4 regions of the Desulfurispirillum alkaliphilum genome follow, and region 4 is predicted to be linked to each of the others. Evidence: riboswitches for the same ligand, from Rfam matches in the RefSeq annotation. Region 4 holds a riboswitch; each other region holds the start of a gene.
What was found. Region 4 has a riboswitch for cobalamin ahead of ACZ46I_RS06135 (ribonucleoside triphosphate reductase). Riboswitches for the same ligand answer to the same signal wherever they lie in the genome.
Positions count from the first base shown of each region.

Region 1 (5,679 bases), 1.1 Mb from region 4:
GGCGCGATCCCGTCTCGCGGGAGCCGGAGCGTGAACGTGGTTCCCGAACCGGGGGCACTGTGTATCAGCATATCGCCATTGTGCCTGCTGATAATATCATAGACGATGCTCAGCCCGAGGCCAGTTCCGATCCCCGACGGCTTGGTGGTGAAAAACGGCTCGAAGATTTTCTCCATCTGCTCTTCGGGTATCCCGCATCCGGTATCACTTATGGAGACGACAACATGCTTCTCATCGGTCCGAGTGCCAATGGTAATGGTGCCCCATGTCTCTATGGCCTGGGCGGCATTTATGAGCAGATTCATGAATACCTGGTTCAGCTGCTGAGGATAGCAGGGAATCAGGGGAAGATCGCCGTAATCCCGTATCAGCTCAGCTTTGTAACGGATTTCATTGTTGATGATCCCTATGGTGCTTTCCAGACACTCGTGAATATCGGTCATTTGAATCTCAGAGCCCTCTGGCCTGGCGAATCCCTTCAGGTTCTGAACGATGCGACTGACGCGCTCTGTTCCCTCAAGTGACTCGTCCAGGATATCCCTGAAATCCCCCATAATGGCTTCGACGCGGCAATCCGCTCGCAGCTTGGCTATGGTTGCCGCCATTTGCGGACTCTCCGCAAGGAAATGAGCTTCTTTTTCCAGGTACTGGGTGAAGATACCATGATACTTCTGCAGTACTTCCAGGTTGCCGCTGACAAAGCCGATGGGATTGTTAATATCGTGGGCGACGCCGGCAGCCAGTTGACCGATGCAGGCCATTTTGTCCTGCTGCAGGATCGTGGCCTGCTGCGCCTGCAGCTCGTTATAGGCCTTTTCCAGGTCAAGGTTTAATTCATGAAGTTTGGCCGTTCGCTCTTCAACCCGCTCCTCAAGATTCTCGTTCAGCACACGTAGATTCTCTTCAGCCCTGGCGCGTTCGCGGACTTCCCTTTCCAGTTGCAGATTGGCCCGTGCCTGATTGTCCACTTCCTGCTCCAGAAGCAGGTGAGCGTGCTGCAGCCGCCGCTCAACTCTGCCCAGTACGGAAAACGCGAAAACAAAGAGGCCCATGCAGAGCGCGCTGCTGAAGAGCACGACCCGGGCAGTGAACTGACGAAAGGAGCTGACTTCCAGGGTCATATCCTTGAAAATAACAAATTCGCCGACATGGTCTCCGGCCACATCCTTCAATACAAAAGCGCGGGCCAGCAGGGTACTGTCATGGATCTGGAGCGTCTTGCCATAATCGGAGTACAGGGAGTCCGTTGCCATGATTTCCTGAACAAGTTCCTCCGGTATGGCCAGGGTCTGGTCAATGACAACCATATCCGGAAGCATTTCCCAATGCCCATCCCGACCGAGCAGCGTCATGCCATCCTGCCACTCCTGCTGATTCAGGGCGGACTTATAGAGGGCAATGAGAAAATCAATCTGCGTAATGGACTGCAGTTCATGGAGGATGGAGTCGATCTCCTGACCCAGCTCAATATAGCCAACAAGCTCTCCTTCAATGAACCAGGGGTAGACGATGCGCAAGGTAAACGTACCCGAGCCACCCAGCTCAAGTCCCCATGAAGGCTTTCCGGTTTCCATGGCGCTAAGCTTTGTGTGGCGCGGTGCGGATTCCCGCGTATTCTCGGGGTCATAGATTCTCAGGTACGTTGAGCCCGCGGCGTCATGGAAATAGAAGTGGGTGATGTTCTGTCCCGCCGATATTCGCTCAAAGAGTGTTGCTCCGTGCAGAATCAATGCATCGCGATCCTTCTGGATCATTGCCTCCTGAAAGCGGTGACGGTCAGCGATGAACTCGGTAATGGAGAGCATGGTAAGACTACGATTCTGCAGCAGGCTGGTGAGAATACTCTGCACCCGCTGATACCGGTTATCAAGGCTGTTTGCATAATCATCGAGGCGAATCTGGTAGCTGGCGTACACGAAAGCGCTGACAAGCACAATAAAGGTGAGGGTCAGAGGAACAAGTACCTGCCTTCTGATTCTGTATCTGGTCATCTCTCCTCCACGCGTCAGTTCCCCGCAATATAGCGCATGAAGTGACAAAACCAAAATGAAACCGATTTTTATGAATACTACGGGGTGACACGAAAATAAATTTCGTAATATTTTTCTTGACTTTTTCGAGCGATAAAGCGTAGTTGTGGCAGGAAATACCGTGTATATGCACGTTGCAGGGAGATTTTCCATGAAGAAAACAATGCGATCTACCGGGCTTTTCCTGGCCAGCACCCTGGCGCTGCTGTCATGCTTCAGCATGGCTTCTGCCGGAACGCTGAAATTCTTTGCCAATGGCGAAGAACTGATAACCGAGGGGTTTATGAGTCCGAAACTCACCAAGGATGGCTGGCAGCTGAATTTTGACCACGCCTTTGTGGTGCTCCAGAATATCACGGCCTACCAGACTACCCCGCCCTTTGACCCCGAGGTGGCCGATGCCATCACCTACAGCGCCAAGGCTTCCCTGGAAGGGGTTCATGTGGTTGACCTGGCCCGCGGCAGCGTGGAAGAGCCACCAGTGCTGGTAGGTGTCGTTGAGAACGTCACGCCTGGTCACTACAATGCCCTTTCCTGGCAGGTTGTCAAGGCGGAGTCGGGCATGCTCAAGGGAGCGTCTATGGTGCTGATTGGCACCGCCCGGAAGGATGGTCGCAGTGTCAGCTTTCAGATAACTTCCGATGACGTTGCCACCTATCGCTGTGGCGAATTTGTGGGTGATGAGCGCAAAGGATTTGTCAGTAAGGACGAAGACGGTGATCTGGAAATGACGTTTCACTTTGATCATATATTCGGCAGAGCCGACAAGGATGCTGACGATGATGTGAATCTCGAAGGTATCGGCTTTGCTGTTTTCGCCGCTGGCGCTGACAGACTGAAGCTTCAGGGTATGCATGTGGGTCATGCCGGCGAAGGACACTGCAGTGTCCAATGGCACTGAGTCACTGCTGAAGAGGTGCAATGGCAGGTATCTTGACAAATGGGTACAGGTACCGTAAACACGTTTAGTTCTCATTTTCGGTGCCCGTATCCGGGTGAAAAGGGAAGAGGGGTGCAAATCCCCCGCGGACCCGCCACTGTAAGCGATGACGATGGATCACAAGCCACTGGCCCGTGCCGGGAAGGCGATCTGGAGGATGATTCGCAAGCCAGGAGACCTGCCGGAAAGTACACACGACCCTTCCCGGGTATGGAAGGCGGGTGCGCAGAGACGTTGGGGTTAACAGCCACGACGCCTTCTGGGTTCTTCCGTATCCGGGGCAGATCCCAGGAGGCTTTTTTATGTCCAGTGCGAGCTCTTGTTGTTCCCCCAGATATTCCGGAATATCACCGATGGTAATCGTTTCGGGCACTACCGTGTCAATGCGGTTTGCCCTGCTGGTTCTCTGTGCTTTTCTGTTGAGCTCGGGTATTGCCCATGCCCATGGTGTGGTTACCCGTACGGAAATCCAGAGGGTGATCTTCGTGGAAGCTATCTATGAGGATGGCACGCCCATGGCTGGCGCCCAGGTGGTGGTCTTTTCGCCTCAGAATCCCCGCACGCCCTGGCTGACCACTGTGGCCGATGAGCAGGGGCATGTGCGCGTTACCCCGGATCAGCAGATTTCAGGTACCTGGAGCATTCAGCTGCGACAGGCGGGCCATGGGGCCATGATCCATGTTGATCTGGGCGATGAGGATATTACCATTACTTCCCGTACAGAAACAGGAAGACTGCGCACCCTTCTCATGTTCGGCCTGGTCGTCTGGGGTGCTGTGGGAACGGCGCTCTATTTCCGCAAAGGAAAGAAGAGTCATGCATATTCCTGACGGCATATTGCCACTGCCGGTAACTGTTGGAGCCTTTGCGCTCACTATTGGCCTGACGGCGGTGGCAGTGGCAAGAATCAACCGCATGGCAGACCCCCGGGAAGGGATTCCCCGCGCGGCGCTGTTTACGGCAGCTTTCTTCGTCCTCTCCACTGTGCATATTCCCATCCCTCCCACCAGCGCGCACCTTATGCTCAGTGGCATACTGGGTGTTATGCTGGGCTATTACGCGCTGCCAGCGGTGGTCATCGCCATTTTTCTGCAGGCAATCATGCTGGGCCATGGCGGGCTGACCACCATAGGCATAAATTCCCTGATCATTGGTATTCCTGCACTGGTGGCCAGTGGGGTTTATCGGATGATGCGTCCTGTGGCCATGCGTGGCGGCAACCACCTGTATCTCGGACTGGCTTTTTTTGTGGGCTCCCTGGGGTCGGTGCTGGCAGTCATCATTTTTGCATCAACCGTACTCCTGTGGATGCCAGTACATATAGACGCTGCCGCTGAACGGGCGGCTCTGCTCGTCCTGGTGCTGGTGCATATTCCTTTAGTCCTCCTGGAGGGTGCCTTCTGTGCCTGGCTGGTGCACTATTTTCAGCGAACCAGCCCTGCGCTGCTCGACGAAAACATGGAGGCATAGCACGATCCATGGGGTGTTTTTGTTTTCTCCACCGTTGGGATCCGCGTTGTCGTTTGCTGGCTGCCCTGGTGCTGGCCTTCAGCTTTTCCTTTGTCAAAGCGCTGCATTTGCTGCCACTGATTCTGGGGGTTGGGTTTGCGTGTTCAGTGCTGGCGGGCCTTGGGCCAATGGCCCTCTTCAACCGTCTGCGTCTGCCATCGTTCATTATTGTGGCCATGGTGATTTTCCTCCCCTTTGCTGGTGGCCAGACGGTGCTGTTGGATCTCGGGATGGTCAGTGTCTCCCGTGAGGGGACGCACGCCGCTCTTTTGATTGCGGCCCGCTTTTATGCCATCATGATGGTGGTGTTCGCGATGATAGGAACCATGCCCCTGGAGGTAACAATAAATACCTTGAAGTCCCTGGGGCTGCCGCCGGTGATGGCCGATATGGCCGGGCTTGTGCTGAGGTATTTCCATGTCATTGCCGATGACCATGGACGCATGACCACCGCCATGACCCTGCGCGGTTACTCGATAAAACCATGGTCACTTCTGTCACTGCGCACCATGGCCTGGCTGTGGGGCAGTCTGTTTCTGCGCAGCCATGAGCGTTCCCAGCGGGTCTACCAGGCGATGATCCTGCGTGGCTACCACCTGGGCAGACCGACAGGTCACCCGTTTCCTCCCTGGCGCCACCTGGTGTTGCTGGGGCTGGTGCTTGTGGTCTGCGCGTTTATTATATTTCTTCAATTACAGGCAGGATATTCCCATGGCTGAATCTCATACTCCGGTACTGCGTATTGAAGGGCTGTGCTTCTCCTATCCCGATACGCCCCATGTCATCAGAGCTCTGAATCTGGAAGTTCTGCCTGAAGAAAAAGTCGGTGTGATCGGGCCCAACGGAGCAGGGAAGAGTACGTTGTTTCTGCTGATCAGCGGTATTCTCGCGGCAGAGCAGGGCTGTATTGACTTTATGGGAAAGCCATTGCGAATCGGGCAGTTTCATCCTGACATGGCTTTGGTCTTTCAGCAGTCCGACGATCAGCTCTTCTGCCCGACAGTTCGTGAAGATGTGGCATTTGGTCCTCGCAACATGGGGCTGGATAATGTCACTGTGGAAAAGCGGGTAGCTGACGCTCTGGAGCGGACGGGAACATCCGCGTTTGCCCAGAAGGCGGTGCACCATCTTTCCGTGGGCCAGAAGCGCATGGTTGCCATCGCCGGTGCTCTGGCCATGGAGCCCCGTCTGGTGCTCTAT
Region 1 is NZ_AP042405.1:2,400,418-2,406,096, reverse strand. It holds gene ACZ46I_RS10815 (ATP-binding protein) at 1-1,991, opposite strand, end outside; gene ACZ46I_RS10810 (hypothetical protein) at 2,182-2,931, shown strand; cobalamin riboswitch at 2,993-3,170, shown strand; gene ACZ46I_RS10805 (hypothetical protein) at 3,324-3,800, shown strand; gene cbiM (cobalt transporter CbiM) at 3,787-4,440, shown strand; gene cbiQ (cobalt ECF transporter T component CbiQ) at 4,449-5,198, shown strand; gene ACZ46I_RS10790 (energy-coupling factor ABC transporter ATP-binding protein) at 5,191-5,679, shown strand, end outside.
Region 1: it holds a riboswitch for cobalamin, as region 4 does, so the genes downstream of both, ACZ46I_RS10805 (hypothetical protein) here and ACZ46I_RS06135 (ribonucleoside triphosphate reductase) in region 4, are expected to answer to the same signal.

Region 2 (5,679 bases), 710 kb from region 4:
GTGGCTGAGTTTGCCATATTCGGTGAAGCGGTGAACCCGGAAGAAGATATCATCACCACCCTTGTAGGCGTAGCCGTTGTCCAGAAGCTTTTCAATCAGGGCAATCATTTCAGGAAGGTGCTCAGTGGCCCGTGGTGCGATGGTGGGCGGAAGCACATAGAGCGCCGCCATATCGCGGTCGTGCTCGCTGATAAAGCGCTCGGCCAGCGCTTTCCACTCTTCGCCATTTTCGCGGGCTCGGTTAATGATTTTGTCGTCTATATCCGTGTAGTTCTTGACAAAGGTGACTTCGAATCCGCGATAGCTCAGATAGCGGCGGATACTGTCAAAGGCGACCGCGCTGCGGGCGTGACCGATGTGGCAGTGGTCATAGGTGGTGACTCCGCACACATAGATGCGGGCTTTGCCGGGCTCTATGGGGATAAAGTCTTCCTTGCTGCTGCTCTGGGTGTTGTAGAGGCGTATCATGGCTGCTCCTGTGCTGGTTTATGGCTGATTGGCGCGCTGGGAGCGTATGAAGTCCCAGTATCGCTGGACATGGCGATTGTGCTCGGCAAGGGTGGTGCTGAATACATGGCCCGATTCCCCCGGGGCCGCGACAAAATACAGGTAGTTCGTCTGCGCGGGATTGGCGGCGCTGGCAATGGCGGCTTCGGAGGGCGAACAGATGGGCGTGGGCGGGAGCCCATGGCGGGTATAGGTGTTATAGGGGGTATCCTGCTCCAGGTGCCTGCGGCGCAGGCGATCCTCCAGGACGTCGTCATCCCCCAGACCGTAGATAACGGTTGGGTCTGCCTGCAGCCGCATTCTCCGCTCCAGACGGTTATGGAAGACCGAGGAGATCAGGGGCATTTCATCACGGTTGCCCGCTTCCTTTTCGATGATGGAAGCGAGGATCAGGATGTCCATCTTGCTCCATCCGGGGCGCTGGTAGCGCTCAAGGTGCTGGAGCGTCGTGTTGCTCATGCGCTGCACCAGTTGTGTCTCCGCGCTGTGCCGCGAGTAGGCGTAGGTTTCGGGGAAAAGCAGGCCTTCCGGGGTGGAGAAGAGCGCTGATGCTTCCACGGCATCCTGGACAAGCTGGTGGAAGAGGGTGGCGTCGAGGATGGGGTTCTGGTCAACGCTCATGAGGATATCGCGATAGGTTGTTCCTTCGGTGACCGTGAATGAACGCTGATAGGGGATGCCCTGCATGAGTATCGCCGACGCGCCTGCCAGTGATATTTCAGCGGGGAACAGGTACTCTCCGCTTTTCAGGGTGTTGCGGTGCAGGCGATTGTACAGCACAAAGGGGAGCTTTGACGGCAGCACTCCATCCTCTTCGAGGATGGAAGCGATCCGGTTGAGGGACGCGCCACGGGGTATTTCTGTGATAACGGGCTCTGCCAGCGGCAATGGCCTGTGAATGATGGAGGTATAGGCATAATAGCTTAGTGGGGCCCCCAGAAGCAGCAGGGCCAGCACTGTCAGTACAAGGGCTTTCATGTGGGTTTCACCTGATCAGGGGTTCTCTGTGGTTGCCGCAGAAGACGGCGGTCACAGGGGGAACTGGTGGAGTAACCGGCAGGGCGATGATATCTCCGGGGTAAAAAGTATACGCACTTCCCATCTGTCCTGCCAGAGGAAAAAGCATCCCGGAGTCGAAGGGAAGCACTTGTCTGCCTGCTGTCGTCTCCACTTCCAGGGCTTTGGGAGCCGAACACAGAAGGAAGCTCGAAAGCTGTAGCGTCTGCGCAGCATAACAGGGCGAGGCTGCGCACTGGTGGTCTGCCAGCCATGTGAACCCCAGGATACGCATCTGGCTGCTTGAGCCATAGCCGCATCGATTGCCGCAAACCAGGGCAATATGGAGAACTGGTTCACCCATGGAGGGCGCGAGGATATCCGTCCGGAAGTGGGCCGCGGATTTATGGTGGGTGACCTGTCCGTCGCTCTGAAGAAAGTAGATGTTTTCGCTGTAACAGAAGGGAATGCCTTCCAGTGAGGAAATGTCAGAGGTTTCGGGAGTTCTTATCCATTCATGGAAGAGGCTTCCCGCAATGGCCTGGACTCCGGTATGCTCCACCAGTCCGTAGCGCTCAACTTTGCTGCCCTGGCTTCGGAAGTGGAGGAATACCTGGTTGGTATGGTTCATGGGTGCAATTTTCATCGCGCCAAGATACGGGAAATATCGGGGAAAATGCAAGTAATGAGGTAAGCTTTCCCGTCAAGAGGACAGTTTAAAACGAGAACACTACTATAAAAGGACACCCACTTTTGGTGCCGCCTTCCGTGGTTAATCTCCCTTGCCTTACCTTGGCGGGCTTTGCGACCCCCGTGAGCGCAGCGAACGGGGGTGAGACCCTGCCTTTCCATTCGCGGTTCCTTTCGTGCCCTCCGTGCTTTCCATGGTTCACTTCTCCGGTTTCCCTGCCGCCCGCACTCAAGCGCCATGTGTGATGAGCACTTGACATCCCCCCGCTGCACTCTTTAAGCTGTTCGAGCTTTTTTCCGGTGTCCACAGGTGTGGATGAAAAGGGAAGAGGGGTGTAAATCCCCCGCGGACCCGCCACTGTAAGCGACGACAAGGGATCACATGCCACTGGCCACGGGCCGGGAAGGCGATCCGGAGGACGAATCGTGAGCCAGGAGACCTGCCGGAAAGGGTCACTACACTATCCTTCCCGGGTATGGAAGGTGGGTGCTGCAGGTCTATTGCTGAACACAGCCATAACGCCTCCTGCGTCCTCCCCACAACCGGGATACACAGGAGGCATTTTCATGCGTATTGGTTCCTTGTTGTATCCCGCTGCCATCAGTGCATCACTGATGTCCTTTGCAGCGGTATCCGTCCTTGCCGAAGAGGCAGCCCCCGTCAGACTGGAGACCACCGTCGTCACCGCCACCCGCACGGCCCAGACCGTGGATGAAACCCTGGCTTCGGTCACGGTTATCACCCGCGAGGAGATTGAGCGTGGCCAGTACCAGAGCCTGCCCGATTTGCTGGCGACCATTCCGGGGGTGCAGGTGAATCAGGATGGTGGTCTGGGGACAAACACCAGTATCTATCTGCGGGGTACGAGCACCAACCAGACCCTGGTGCTGGTTGACGGTATCCGCATTCGTTCGGCTACTACGGGAGCCGCTTCCCTCCAGTATATTCCCCTCAGTCAGATTGACCGCGTCGAGGTGGTACGCGGTCCCCGCTCCACCCTCTATGGGGCCGATGCCGTGGGTGGGGTTATTCAGGTGTTCACCCGCAGCGGCGAGGCCGGTACGCGGGGCGAGGTCACGGTGGGCGGTGGCAGCCACGGCACTGCTGAAGGGCGGGCCTTTTTTGCCACGGCCAGCGGCAACAGCCACTACAGCCTGGGTATCGGGCACCTGCGCAGTGACGGCATTGATGCCCAGAAGAACGATGTCCCCGACGCTTTTGGCTGGGGCAATACCCCCGATGAACCGGACAAGGATGGCTACCGGGAGGATTCCCTGAGTGTGCGCTTCGGCCATGAGTTTTCACCGGGCAATTCCCTGCAATTCACCGGGTTGCATGCCGAGGGTGAGAGCGAGTATGACGGCACAAGTCAGAACTCTGCCGACTTTATTCAGCAGGCCCTGGGCCTCACCCTGCACCTGCTGCCCACAGATACGCTCAGTGTGACTGCTCAGGCCAGCCAGAGCCAGGATCGTTCAGAAAACTTTCTGGATGGCACTTTCTCCAGCCTCTTTGACACCAAACAACAGCAGTTCAGCGTGCAGGGCGACCTCTTCCTGCGCGACAGCGACGTGCTTACCATCGGTAACGACTACACGAAGGACAAGGTGCGCAGCGACACGGACTACGACGAGCGCAGCCGCGATAACAGCGCCCTTTTCACCCAGTACCAGCTGGAGCATATGAACCACAGCATCCTGGTGGGTGTGCGCTACGACGATAATGAACAGTTCGGCAGCCACACCACGTACAACGCTGGCTATGGCCTGCGCCTTCCCCACGATCTGAAGCTGGACCTGAACTATGGTACGGCCTTCCGCGCCCCCACCTTTAACGAGCTGTACTACCCCGATCCCTGGGGTTGGGGCGGTGGAAACCCCGACCTGAAACCTGAGGAATCAACCAGTTACGAGATTTCGCTGCAGCAGTCCCTGCCGAATGCCTACTGGCGCACCAGTATTTTCCGCACGGAAATTGACAATATGATCAGCGGCTGGCCAGCGGAGAACATCAGTCGCGCCCGCATTGACGGGGTGGAACTGGATGGGGGCTACCGGCTGACCAGCCAGTGGAACATCAGCGCCGCCATTACCCTGCAGGATCCCAAAGACCGGGATTCGGGCAATCTTCTGGCCCGCCGCGCGGAGCAGATGGCGACGGTGAACCTGGATGGCGACTTCGGCAAGGCCCGCGTGGGCGTTACGGCCCAGGGCTTCAGCGAGCGCTACGACGATGGGGCCAACACGGTGCGCCTGCCCGGCTATGGGCTGCTGCACCTGCGGGGCGAGTATGACATTGCCCCCAACTGGCTCTTGCAGGCCCGTATAGAAAACGTTCTGGACAAGGAGTACGAAGAAGTGGCGACCTATAACACCCCCGGCCGCAGCGCCTATCTGTACGCCAGCTACCGCTTCTGATGAACGGCCGGACTGTCACCATACGGGCCCTGCTGGTCCTGCTGTGCCTCACCACCCTCCACTGGTCTGCCGTTGCGGGCCAGTGGACAGATGATATGGGGCGCAGCGTACGGCTGGACAGCCCACCCCAGCGCATTGTCTCCCTGGTGCCCAGTGTGACGGAAATCCTCTTCGCCATCGGGGCCGATGGGCAATTGGTCGGCGTAACTGACTTCTGCGACTATCCCGCCGAGGCGCGCCGCAAACCCCAGATGGGGGCCTACTCGGACCCCAGCCTGGAGGCCATTGTGGCCGCCCGCCCCAACCTGGTCTTCGCTTCGGCGGAGATGCACCGGCCCGGTTTTGTGGAGCGCCTGCAGCGCATGGGCATTGCGGTCTATGTGGTCAATCCCGGCACCATGGCGGAAGTGGTTGCTTCCCTGCGCGGCGTGGGCCGTGTGGCGGGCAGGGCTGCCCAGGCGGAAGAGCTGGCAACGTCCATGGAACAGCGCATCCGCGCGGTGGAGGAGCGGGCTGCCGGTAAGGTGCCGCCCCGTGTGCTCTTCAGCGTTATGGTCAATCCCCTGGTGGTGGCCGGACCCGGCACCATGACCGACGACCTGCTGCGGGTGGCGGGTGGCATCAATGTGGTGCCCGACGGCCCTTCCCGCTATCCCACCTGGGGCATCGAGGGGTTGCTGGCCATCGATCCCGAGGTGATTGTCGCCACGCCCCACACCGCCTATTCCACTTCCCACGAATACTTCCTGGCCTGGCCCCAGCTGCAGGCCGTACAGCAGAACCGCATTGTCAGCATTCACTCCGACTGGGTGCATCGCCCCGGCCCCCGCCTGGTTCAGGGTCTGGAAGCCCTGCACCAGGCCCTGCACGGGAAGGAGTAGGCATATGCTGCGCGCCACCCTGTCCCTCGCGATTCTGTCCCTGGCTCTGCTGCTGAGCCTGGGTATATCCCTGACCACCGGCCCCTACGACATCGGGCCGGGGCAGGTGTGGAGCGCCCTGTTCAGCACGGGTACAGAGGATATTCATCGCACCATCGTGCAGGAAATCCGCCTGCCCCGCAGCCTT
Region 2 is NZ_AP042405.1:2,052,088-2,057,766, reverse strand. It holds gene cysS (cysteine--tRNA ligase) at 1-468, opposite strand, end outside; gene mltG (endolytic transglycosylase MltG) at 487-1,485, opposite strand; gene ACZ46I_RS09265 (hypothetical protein) at 1,493-2,134, opposite strand; cobalamin riboswitch at 2,475-2,655, shown strand; gene ACZ46I_RS09260 (TonB-dependent receptor domain-containing protein) at 2,761-4,611, shown strand; gene ACZ46I_RS09255 (cobalamin-binding protein) at 4,611-5,492, shown strand; gene ACZ46I_RS09250 (FecCD family ABC transporter permease) at 5,497-5,679, shown strand, end outside.
Region 2: it holds a riboswitch for cobalamin, as region 4 does, so the genes downstream of both, ACZ46I_RS09260 (TonB-dependent receptor domain-containing protein) here and ACZ46I_RS06135 (ribonucleoside triphosphate reductase) in region 4, are expected to answer to the same signal.

Region 3 (5,679 bases), 230 kb from region 4:
TCTTCATGGCGTAACCTCCAGATTTTGAAGAGAAATCGAGTTACGCATCATCTAGCACAGACACCAAAGGGAAAAATGTCACCGGCACGACACTTGTGGGGATTTTTTGCAAGCGGCTACAGGGAGGGGGAATCCGCCGTGCTCTCCAGAAAATACGCGGGCTGAAGGATGAGGATTTTCCGGCTGCGGGTTCGCAGAATGCCTTTGTTCTCCAGCTGTCGCAGCTGGGAACTGACCGTCTGCCGCGTGCTGCCAATGGCCGTGGCAATCTGCTCCTGGGTCAGACCCATATCCAGGAGAATACCTTCGCGCACCGGCTCTCCACTGCGGCGAATGGCTTCAGCCAGGTAGTGCATGAGCCGCTTGTCCACCTCGCGGAATGCCAGGTTTTCAATAATATTTACCGTATTTTTCAGGGCATCACCCAGGATGGCCACCACACTGAGCATAAAGGCCGGGTTCTGCTCCATGATTTCGCGAAAATCGCTGACATGCACCAGGGCAATCTGGGTCTGCGCGGCCATGGCCATGCCGAACCCCCGCGCATGACCGCTGTAGACACCGCCGCGCTGCAAAACGGATATGGTGAATTCCTTGCCGTTGGGGCAGCTCAGGAAGATGCGCACACTGCCCTGCAACACCATGTAGATAAAGTCGGGAGCCTCGTGAGGGCCGAAGAGGATGCCATTTTTGTCAGCTGTTCGCCGTTGACATCGCTCCAGGTAAGTGTCAAGCAGATCGGCGGGCAGCTCCGCCATATTCTTCATGGTGTGAAAACCCGAGTCGCTTTTGCCGCCGCGCACACGAAACCTCCTGCCTCTGCCTTCAGAAGACCGTACAGTGACACAGGCCGCCGGAGGAATCAACCACGGAACACGCAGACACGTGCGGGCTATCTCCTCTGCATATTCTGGCAACAGCAGCCATACCGGCTCCCGGATGGGATATCTGGGTTCTGCAGGTTCGCAGAGCCTATGGCAGCTCCTCTGCTGGCACGAGGGCTTCATTCAGAAAATTCACCAGCTGCCGCACCAGTTCCGGTGCCAGCGGCACATCCGGATTTTCATAGGAAATCCGCTGCGCCTGCGGATCGTCTTCAACCAGCTTGAGAATATGATTCATGCCGGGAATCACATGAAGCCGCGCGTCGGGATTCGCCGCCTGAAGCGCCTGAGCCTCAGCGACCGGCACCTGCATGTCGGTCTGCCCATGGAAGATGGCAACGGGAGTACTCAGTTTCTGCAGCTCCTCGGCAGGCTGGTAAGGAAACCAGGAGATCAGGTATGGCTGCACACTCTCACGGAACAGAAGGGCCAGTTCCTGCGGCACAACCGGCACCGTCTCCCCCATTTCGAGGGACCGGATAATCGCCGCCGCTGCACGCTCAAGATCCGTCGGCAAAAGCCCGGAAACTGGTGGCGCAGCAGATCTGCGGCACTTCCTGACGGGCTGGCAAGGGTGACACGGGCGCAGTGTGGCTGCTGCTGAGCTGCCAATATGCCGATCAGGGCTCCCTCGCTGTGACCGATAACCACAACACAGTCAAAACGCGAATCGGCGACAAGCATTTCCATCCAGCTGGCGGCATCCTGAACATAGGTGTCCAGCCGTAGCTGCGACTCATCCAGTGCCGCCTGGTTGCTGGCCCCGATGCCCCGCTTGTCATAACGCACGGAAGCATAGCCCGCACGCGCCAACTCCTCAGCCAGCATCTTCAGACTGTTGTTTCGCCCCGGCAGCCCCACGGTGTTTCCGTCGCGATCCGTGGGACCGGAACCAGCAATAATCAGCGCCACCGCCGCCGTTTTCCCCGCCGCTTCCGGCAACTGCAGGGTACCGCGCAGCGTACCCGTGGCAGTCTGCAGGTGAATATCCACCGCGTGGCTCCCAGCGGACACTTCGGCGTAAACTCCCAGGATCACTGAGAACACCAACAGAAAACGCAACACTTGTACACGGCGACCTGAAAAACTCAGAGAGCCCATGACACCTCCAGGCAAACATGCCTCCTAAGAAAATTCACCATACCTTCCTCCGTTGAGAATGTCCATGCCCGCAGAAGGCAGAACCACCAAAGCGTGACTCCAGGAATGGCACGCCATTCCAATTGCATTTTACCGGTTGACCTGCCATGCCAGAGTGCGGTATCCATAGAGACAGATGAGGGCAGATCCCGTATTACTGGTGAAAACCCTCCCTCCCATTACAGATTCGAGAGCAGGAAACGGAAGACGGTGAAAATCCGTCGCGGACGCGCCGCTGTAACCGGACACATGCTGCATGGTCACTGGATAGTTATCTGGGAAGGCCATGGAGCGAAAAAAGCCGGAAGCCAGAAGACGCCCTGTTCTCAGGCCTGACAGCACCTCGCGCCAGGGTGTAGAGCAGGGGTACACGAATTCTGCTCATGGCTGAACACCGCTGCAGATTCGCGATAACTCTTCCTTACACCCATTTCCTGCCAGCAGGGGATGGGTTTTGCGTTTTCTGCGTGTATGTCCGTCATCGGGAATATGCACGCTGAGCGCTGTCAGTGCCTTTACTTTGGGTACCAATTCCAGAAAAGGAGCTGACTATGCTGACGCACACACTTGGATTTCCCCGTATGGGTTCACGCCGTGAACTGAAAACCATTCTTGAAGCCTACTGGAAGGGAACAGCCACCCTGGAGAGCCTTCAGGCCGATGGCCGCGTTCTGCGCCGTCTGCACTGGCAACTTCAGAGGCGCGCCGGTATTGACCTGGTGCCCGTAGGAGATTTCTCCTTTTACGACCACATGCTCGACATGATCGCCATGGTGGGTGCAGTACCTGAACGCTTCCGCCGGGAAGGTGAACAGGCAGACCTGGATACGCGCTTCTTTATGGCACGTGGAGTGAGGGGCAATGCGAGTGCTCCAGCCATGGAAATGACGAAATGGTTCAATACCAATTATCACTATATCGTGCCGGAGTTCTTTCCAAAGCAGCAGTTCCGGCTCTCCAGCAGTGATCTTTTTGATCACCTTGAAGAGGCGATCCAGGCAGGTTTTCCCGCCAAGCCCGTACTCCCCGGCCCCTTCACATTTCTGGCCCTGGGCAAGGAGACGGTGGAAGGTTTTGACCGCTGGCAGCATCTGGATGCCCTCGTCTCAGTGTACGAGACTATTCTCACCCGACTTGCCGCTTGCTGCCAGTGGATTCAACTGGATGAGCCCATCCTGGCCAGTGATCTCCCCAGGGCGGCCCGTGCTGAATTCACGGCCGTATACAAGCGCCTGCAAAACGCGGCAAACCCGGCGCGGATACTGGTAGCCACCTATTTTGGCGGCCTGGAAGAAAACCTGGAACTGGCTCTGGATCTGCCTGTCGCTGGCCTGCATGTCGACATGGTAAGCGCGCCGGATCAGCTGCCCGCCCTCCTGAGCCAGTGGCCAACATCCAGGTATCTCTCTCTGGGGCTGGTGGACGGCCGCAATGTGTGGCGCACCGATCTTGACCAGGCACGCGAGGTAGCCGAATACGCGTCACAGTGGATTGGCGAAGAGCAGGTCATGCTGGGAACCTCCTGCTCTTTACTCCATGTTCCCGTTGACCTTGAACTGGAGCATGAGCTGGATCCGGAAATTTTCAACTGGCTTGCCTTTGCCCGCCAGAAGTGCGGCGAACTGAATCTGCTGCGCTCCGCCCTTGCCGGCAAACCAGTCGCGGCATCCTTCGAGGAGAATCGCCAGGCGTTGGCGGCACGGGCAGGCAGCAAACGCGTCAGGCGTCAATCCGTACGACACCAGATGGAAGCCCTCACCCCCGAAATCTCTGTGCGTCAGGAGACCTCTGATCAGCGGCGCCTCGCCCAGAGTGAACGTTTCAACCTGCCCCTGCTGCCGACTACGACCATAGGATCTTTCCCGCAGACACCGGAAATCCGGGCAGTCCGTCATCGCTTCCGCCAGGGGCACATAACCGCGGAAGATTATCAACAGACGATCAAGGAATACATCTGTCAGGTCATTGACTTCCAGGAAGAGTCCGGCCTTGATGTTTTTGTGCATGGAGAATTCGAACGTACCGACATGGTGGAGTACTTTGCTGAGCACCTGGAGGGTTTCTGTTTTACCCGCCACGGCTGGGTACAGAGCTATGGCAGCCGCTGCGTCAAACCACCGGTTCTCTACGGCGACGTGGAGCGACCGCATCCCATCAGCGTACAATGGACCCAGTATGCTCAATCCCTGACAGGAAAACCGGTCAAAGGTATGCTTACCGGCCCGGTAACCCTGCTGAACTGGAGTTTTGTACGCGACGATCAACCACGCCGCGAGACGTGCCTGCAACTGGCTCTTGCCATGCGCGCTGAAGTGCTTGATCTGGAAGAGGCTGGTATAGGAATCATCCAGGTTGATGAAGCCGCTTTGCGCGAAGGACTTCCCCTGCGACGGGAACAGTGGCGCGACTCTCTTTCCTGGGCTGTTGATGCCTTTCGACTGACCACCTCAGGAGTCCGGAAGCACACACAGATTCACACCCATATGTGCTACAGCGATTTCAATCACATTGTGGAATGGCTGGCTTTCATGGATGCCGATGTCATAAGCATTGAAGCGAGCCGCAGCCACATGGAGCTCCTTCAGGCCTTCCAGAATGTCCGCTATCCCAATGACATCGGCCCCGGTATCTGGGACATCCACAGTCCACGCATTCCATCGGTGGAAGAGATATCCAGTCTCCTCTGCCGCGCGCTGCAGATCCTTCCCGCAGAACGCCTCTGGGTAAACCCGGACTGCGGACTGAAAACCCGCACCTGGCCAGAGGTTCGCGCCAGCATTCATAACATGGTCAGCGCCGCCACCGCCATGCGCTCAGCCCTGAGTCCTGCAATGGCCGCCAGCCAATCGTAATCGTGACGGCCTGAAGGAAAATGCTGAACCCACCGGAAAACAGGGCAGTCCACGCTTCTCACTCAAGCACATAGCGCAGGGGGAAGCGCAGGGACTCCGGTGATGACCCGGAAAGGTCGGCCACAAAGGAGCGGGCGACCCGCTCCAGGGTTTGTTCGGCGGCACGTCTGAGCAGGCGGTGGCTGCCCTGCTCTTCGATGAGAAACTCCACCAGGCGACCCTGTTCGTCGAGAGTGACCGTAATCATCAACTCCCCTTCCAGGCCCATGCGCCGCGCTGGCAGGGGGTAGAACTTCTCCGACTCCACGGCGCGCAGCAATTCATCCAGCAGGTCTGCCTGCCGGTGGGATTCATGCGCAGCCTGGCTGACGGGGGCATTCGCCTCAGCCACCGCTTCAAAATCCGCTGGTGGCACTTCGGCAATTTCCGGAATTACTTCGTCCGGAACCTGTTCCTGTTCAGCTTCCTGAACGACAGTTTCGGGTTCAGGCGCAACTTCCGGTATCGGCTCTGCGGGAACCGGCACGGGGTTCACCGGAACTCTTTCTGCCGGTGGTTCGGGCAGGGTCACGGGCTTGACGACCGGTGGCGGTGGGGGACTGGGAATCTCCGGCAACGCAGGTGGTGACGCGAAGGCCATGGTGAGTGGCTGCGCCGGTGGGCGCAGCGGCTCACGCGCCGCAGGCTCAGGGGCAGCCATGGCTGCCAGCAGGCTGATGCCAAGCAGGACGGTCAGCAGCAGGGCCAGACGGGAGCTGAGGCGTTCATACGACTCAGCGTCGGTCATGGGGAAGAGTCGTGAC
Region 3 is NZ_AP042405.1:1,573,642-1,579,320, reverse strand. It holds gene cooS (anaerobic carbon-monoxide dehydrogenase catalytic subunit) at 1-7, opposite strand, end outside; gene ACZ46I_RS07130 (Crp/Fnr family transcriptional regulator) at 117-803, opposite strand; gene ACZ46I_RS07125 (alpha/beta fold hydrolase) at 973-1,293, opposite strand; gene ACZ46I_RS07120 (alpha/beta hydrolase) at 1,278-1,922, opposite strand; cobalamin riboswitch at 2,190-2,363, shown strand; gene metE (5-methyltetrahydropteroyltriglutamate--homocysteine S-methyltransferase) at 2,576-4,876, shown strand; gene ACZ46I_RS07110 (energy transducer TonB) at 4,935-5,679, opposite strand, start outside; gene ACZ46I_RS07105 (ExbD/TolR family protein) at 5,650-5,679, opposite strand, start outside.
Region 3: it holds a riboswitch for cobalamin, as region 4 does, so the genes downstream of both, metE (5-methyltetrahydropteroyltriglutamate--homocysteine S-methyltransferase) here and ACZ46I_RS06135 (ribonucleoside triphosphate reductase) in region 4, are expected to answer to the same signal.

Region 4 (5,679 bases):
CGGATGCCGCCGATCAGGTCGGGATCCACGTAGCTGCGGCTGGAGACGCCGGCATAGCCGCGATAGACGGTGGTTTCCTGGCGCGCGCCGTCGATGAGCACCGGAACGCGACCCTGCCCCTGCATGCCGCGAATATTCACGTCCAGTCCGCCACTGTTGCGGTTTTCACCAATGAGTACACCGGGAGTTCCCTGAAAGATATCGCCTACGGAGGTGCCGCGAAAGCGTTCGATATCCTTCTGGGTGATGATGTTGACCGAGGCGGGAGCGCGAAAGGTGGCGTCGTCTTCGCGGGTACCGCGCACGGTTACGGGAGCCAGGACGACCTGTTCCCGTTCTGTGGGGCGCAGCCCCACCGGAAGCGGGACTCCCTGCAGCTCCTGAAGCTCTGTGACTGGCGTCACGGAAAGCTCCATGTCAGCTGTCCTGTGAGTGGTCAGTGTGATGAGGTTGTTGCCGTTGAGGTGCCACTGGAGTCCGGTTCCCTCCAGCAGTTGCTCCAGAGCCTGGTCACTGCGCCACTGTCCCTGCACTCCCGGCGACTGATGATCCTGGACGATGCGATCATCCACCAGGACATCAATGCCGGTGGCAAGGGAGAACTGCAGGAGGGCGCCGCCCAGTGGCTGGGCGGCTATGGAGAAGCTGTGGAAGGAGGCGAGGTTGGCAGCGGGAGCGGGTATGGCGTTCAGGAAAAGCGCCAGAGCGACAAGCGCGCAGGCACGTACCATGAGGCTGAGTCGGGGCATGCGGTGTTTTCTCCTCTTTTCTGGTTATCGATCCCTCTACCAGGTAAGACGGAAAACCATGCAAAATGTACGGGCCGGTGAAAACATTTTTTGCACAATCTTTAAAAATTCAACGAAGCTAATGTTTATGGCGAGGGTGAGCCCCTGTTGTTTCGTGCGGTTGCGGCATCAGTCAGTTGGCGGATATGCGGATGAAAAAATGGGTGTAGCGGCTCATGCGCACGGGAAAGCTGTTGACGATGCTGATCAGGGCTGCTTCGGGGTCGCTGGCGCTGAATATTCCGGTTACCGGGATGGCGGCCACGTCCGGGTCGACGCTGAAGCGGGCGGTGTGGTAGCGCTCCAGGTCGCGCAGGACTTCACCCAGCGGGGTGTTCTGGTAGAGCAGGCGCTTCTGGCGCCACAGGCCGATGCTGTTGACATCCACGTCGGGCAGGCGCTGGAGACGGCTGGTGTCGTAGTGCAGTACCTGGCCGGGGTTCAGGGTTACCTGGTGCCCCAGGGTGTCAACTTCCACCTGGCCGCTGGCCACGGCGACCCTGGCGCCAGCGGGCTCGAGGCGCAGGTTGAAGCTGGTGCCCAGCACGCGGACTTCGCCTGCGGCGGCTTTTACCCGGAAAGGAGTTGTGTCGGGGGCAACGTCAAAGAACCCTTCGCCATGGCGCAGGGTTACCTGGCGCTGGTGGTTTTCCATCTGGACGCTGATGGCCGAAGCGGCCCCCAGGGAGATGCGGGAGCCGTCTGCCAGGGTAATCTGGCGCAGCTCACCGGCACGGGTGCAGTAGTCTGCGCCCAGGCAGTGCAGACCGGGAGAGTGGTGCAGGCTGATACTTGTGATGCCTGCGACCACCAGAAGGACGGCGGCGGCGGTGGCCAGGGTGGACCAGGCGCGTTGCCGGAGTGCCCGGTGGCGGAAGGTGGTACTGGCCCGGCGCGGGGCCAGGTCCTCCATGCCGTGCCAGATGCGCTGTATTTTCCGCCAGGATTGGGCGTGGATGGGGTTCTGGTCCATCCACGCGGACCAGGCGCGGCGGTCGGTTTCGCTGGCCTGGTCGTCCTGCAGGCGTACAAGCCAGGCGATGGCCTGCTCGTCTGGACACTGGTTCTGGGGTGATGAAAGATCCGGGGTGAAGGAGGTCTCCGGGTGCTGGCTCATGATTTCTCCTGTTGCGTGGCGTACTCATCCAGGCGTCTGGTGCAGTGGGTGAGGGCGCGGGCCATATGTTCCATGATAGTGCTGCGCGTGATGCCAAGCTGTTGTCCGATTTCGCTGTAACTCAACCCTTCCAGGCGCTTGAGCCGGAAGACTTCCCTGGCCCTGGGGGGCAGTTCCGCAATGGCATCCATGAGGATTGCCAGCTCTTCACGGGACAAAGCGGTGTCCTCGGCTGAGGGGGCCCGGCCCATGGCACTTTCCAGCTCTTCGGGGCTGATATCCTCCACGGGCATGTGGCTCGCGGATCGATAGTAGTCGATCAGTACATTGTGGGCAACTTTCAGCAGGTACGCTTTGGGATTGAGCAGGGAAATGGAGCTGCGCAGCAGGCGCAGGAAGGTTTCCTGGGTCAGGTCTGCCGCTGTTCCGGAAGAGGATACGCGGCTGGAGAAATAGCGCAGGATATCCTTGTGGTGGTTGCGGTAGATGTCGTGGGGATTCTGATCTGACATGGATGCCCTCTTCCAGTCGCTCTTCCGGGTGCGTCGCGTTCACGCTGCTTCACCTTCTGGTGAGTGTGGAGGCACGGGCGATCATGTTAGTTTACGCAAACTTTCTAGCGCTTTTTTCGATCCTCTGTCAAGGGTATTCGGGCATTTCAGCAGGAAAGTGCTGTGGGTGAGGCTGTCGCAGGGGTGAAGGGGTGCCGTGGCCAGCAAAAGAAACAGGGAGCGCCGGCTGACGCTCCCTGGATATACATGTTCTGAGGGGTTTTACTCTGCGGGCTGTCCGGCGCTGCGGCTCTTGCTGCGCTCAATGGACTGCAGGGCCAGGTAGTTTTCGCCAAAACGCTTGAGGTTGTCGATTTCGTTGTCATACTGGTCGTAGTGACGCTCTTCATCCATGACCAGATCCTCGAAGAGTTTCTTGGAGACCGAGTCGGCGTTGGTGCCGCACTCGTTGGCCCAGCGGTTATAGTCCATGGCGCTCTGCTCTTCCATTTTGGCAGCCATTTCCAGCATTTTATTCACGTCCTGTTCTGGAATGACATTGGAGCCGGCTTTCATTTCCACATCGCCACCCAGGAAGAGGATGCGCTCGGCCAGACGCTCCACGTGGATCATCTCTTCGATGGCGGTGCGCTTGAAGAGCCCGGCCAGCAGGTCGTAGCCCTGGTCGTCACAGTGAAAGTGGAAATACATATACTGGTGGAGCGCGGCGATTTCTTCAGATACGGCCTTGTTCAGCAGAGCTATACTTTTTTCATGCATGGAATGCCTCCTGATATTCGAGATGGATAAAAATATGCGAGTCCGATGGGCAGATACTACTCCAGAAACCCGTGGCAATCAAGGGAAGCCGGGGGTGGGAAATCTTCCGTTGACATGGTCGCAGAGGCAGGGCACTATATCGATCCGGGATTCAGGGAAGTGCGGTGAAAATCCGTCGCTGCCCCCGCAACTGTAAGCCGGACAAGGCTCCATGCGCCACTGTGACAACACGGGAAGGCGGAGCTGAGGATGATGGCGAGCCAGGATACCTGCCCCGAGAACACACAGCGGAGGGATGTTCCTATGGAAGTTCTGTCTTCACGTTCCCGTCTTTTGTAGCCAGCGCTCTGCGGCCCACGTACCCATTTCTTTTATCACATGCGTACCCCTGCCACTGCCTGCCCGGATATTTGCCGGGATGATGTGCCGTCTTCGCGGACGGACAGTGGCGGAAGCCACGGAGCCTGAACTATGATCACTACTGTCATGAAGCGCGATGGTCGTTTTGTCCCCTTCGACCAGGAGCGCATCGCCACTGCCATCTTCAAGGCCGCCCGTTCGGTGGGCGGCAGCGACCGTAACATTGCCTCGGCCCTCTCCCTGCAGGTGCTGCGCGCCCTGGTGGACCAGTACGGCCAGTACGGTTCCTGCACCGTAGAGCAGGTGCAGGACTGCGTGGAAAAGGTTCTCATCGAGGGTGGCCACGCCAAAACCGCCAAAGCCTATATCATCTACCGCCACCAGCGCGCCGACATGCGGGCCATGACCGAAAGCTTCGAAGGTCTGGAGAGCATCGTGGAATCCTACCTGGGCGGCAGCGACTGGCGGGTCAACGAAAACAGCAACACCACCTATGCGCTGCAGGGGCTCAACAACTACATCTCTTCCACCATCACCGCCCGCTACTGGCTCAATAAGATCTATCCGCGCCAGGTGCAGGAAGCCCACTCCCGTGGCGACTTTCACATTCACGATCTGGGGCTGCTGGCGGTGTACTGCTGCGGCTGGGATCTGAAGGATCTGCTGGTGCGCGGCTTTCGCGGCGTGGCCGGCAAGGTGGAGAGCAAGCCGGCCAAACACCTGCGCTCGGCCCTGGGTCAGGTGGTCAACTTCTTCTACACCCTGCAGGGGGAAGCCGCGGGGGCCCAGGCCTTTGCCAATTTCGATACCTGCCTGGCACCCTTTATCGCCTATGACCAGCTGACCTACCCCGAAGTGAAGCAGGCCATGCAGGAGTTCGTCTTCAACCTGAATATCCCCACCCGCGTGGGATTTCAGACGCCCTTCACCAACCTGACCATGGACCTGTACGTCCCCTCCACCCACCGCGACGAGCCAGTCATCATAGGCGGAAAGCCCCAGGAACGCACCTACGGGGAGTTTCAGGAAGAGATGTTCATGCTCAACCAGGCCTTCATGGAAGTGATGATGGAAGGCGACGCCAAAGGGCGCGTCTTCACCTTCCCCATTCCCACCTATAACGTCAGCCGCGACTTCGACTGGCAGCACCCCATGGTGGGCAGGCTGATGGAGATTACCGCCAAGTACGGCATCCCCTATTTTGCCAACTTCGTCAACAGCGACATGAGCCCCGACGACGCGCGCAGCATGTGCTGTCGCCTGCGTCTGGACAATCGGGAACTGCACAAGCGCGGTGGCGGACTCTTTGGCGCCAATCCCCTGACCGGCTCCATTGGCGTGGTAACCATCAACCTGCCCCGCATCGCCCACAGCGTGGACAGCGAAACGGCCTTCTTTGAGCGGCTGGCCGAGCTGATGGAGCTGGCCCGCGACAGCCTCAAAATCAAACGCAAGGCCCTGGAACGCCTGACGGAAAACGGCCTCTACCCCTATTCCCGCTTTTACCTGCAGGACATTCACCAGCGCTTTGGCGAGTACTGGCGAAACCACTTCAACACCATCGGCATCATCGGCATGAACGAAGCGCTGCTGAACTTTATCGGCGTGGATATCACCCACCCCGAAGGACTGGAATTTTCCCGCCGCGTCATGGAATTCATGCGGGAGCGCCTGGGACAGTTCCAGCTGGAGGAAGACGTGCTCTACAACCTGGAGGCCACCCCCGCCGAAGGCACCTCGTTCCGCCTGGCCCGCAAGGACCGCCAGACCCTTCCCGGCATCATCACCTCCGGTACTGAAGAGCGCCCCTACTACACCAACTCCACCCAGATACCGGTGGAGAAAACCCGCGACCTCTTTGCCGCCCTGGACCATCAGGATCAGCTGCAGCCCCTCTACACCGGGGGGACCGTCTTCCACATCTTCCTGGGCGAAGCCGTGGAGGACGGCACCACCGTGGGCAAACTGCTGGACACCATCACCCGGCGCTACCACCTGCCCTACATCACCATCACACCGACATTTTCCATCTGCCCCGTTCACGGCTACCTCAAGGGCGAGCACACCCACTGCCCCCACTGCGCCCAGGAACAGCGGCAGGAAATTCAGACCCGGATTACCGAACTCAAAGGCCAGGACGGCC
Region 4 is NZ_AP042405.1:1,339,255-1,344,933, forward strand. It holds gene ACZ46I_RS06115 (TonB-dependent receptor) at 1-749, opposite strand, end outside; gene ACZ46I_RS06120 (FecR family protein) at 922-1,905, opposite strand; gene ACZ46I_RS06125 (RNA polymerase sigma factor) at 1,902-2,417, opposite strand; gene ACZ46I_RS06130 (bacterioferritin) at 2,679-3,176, opposite strand; cobalamin riboswitch at 3,275-3,467, shown strand; gene ACZ46I_RS06135 (ribonucleoside triphosphate reductase) at 3,648-5,679, shown strand, end outside.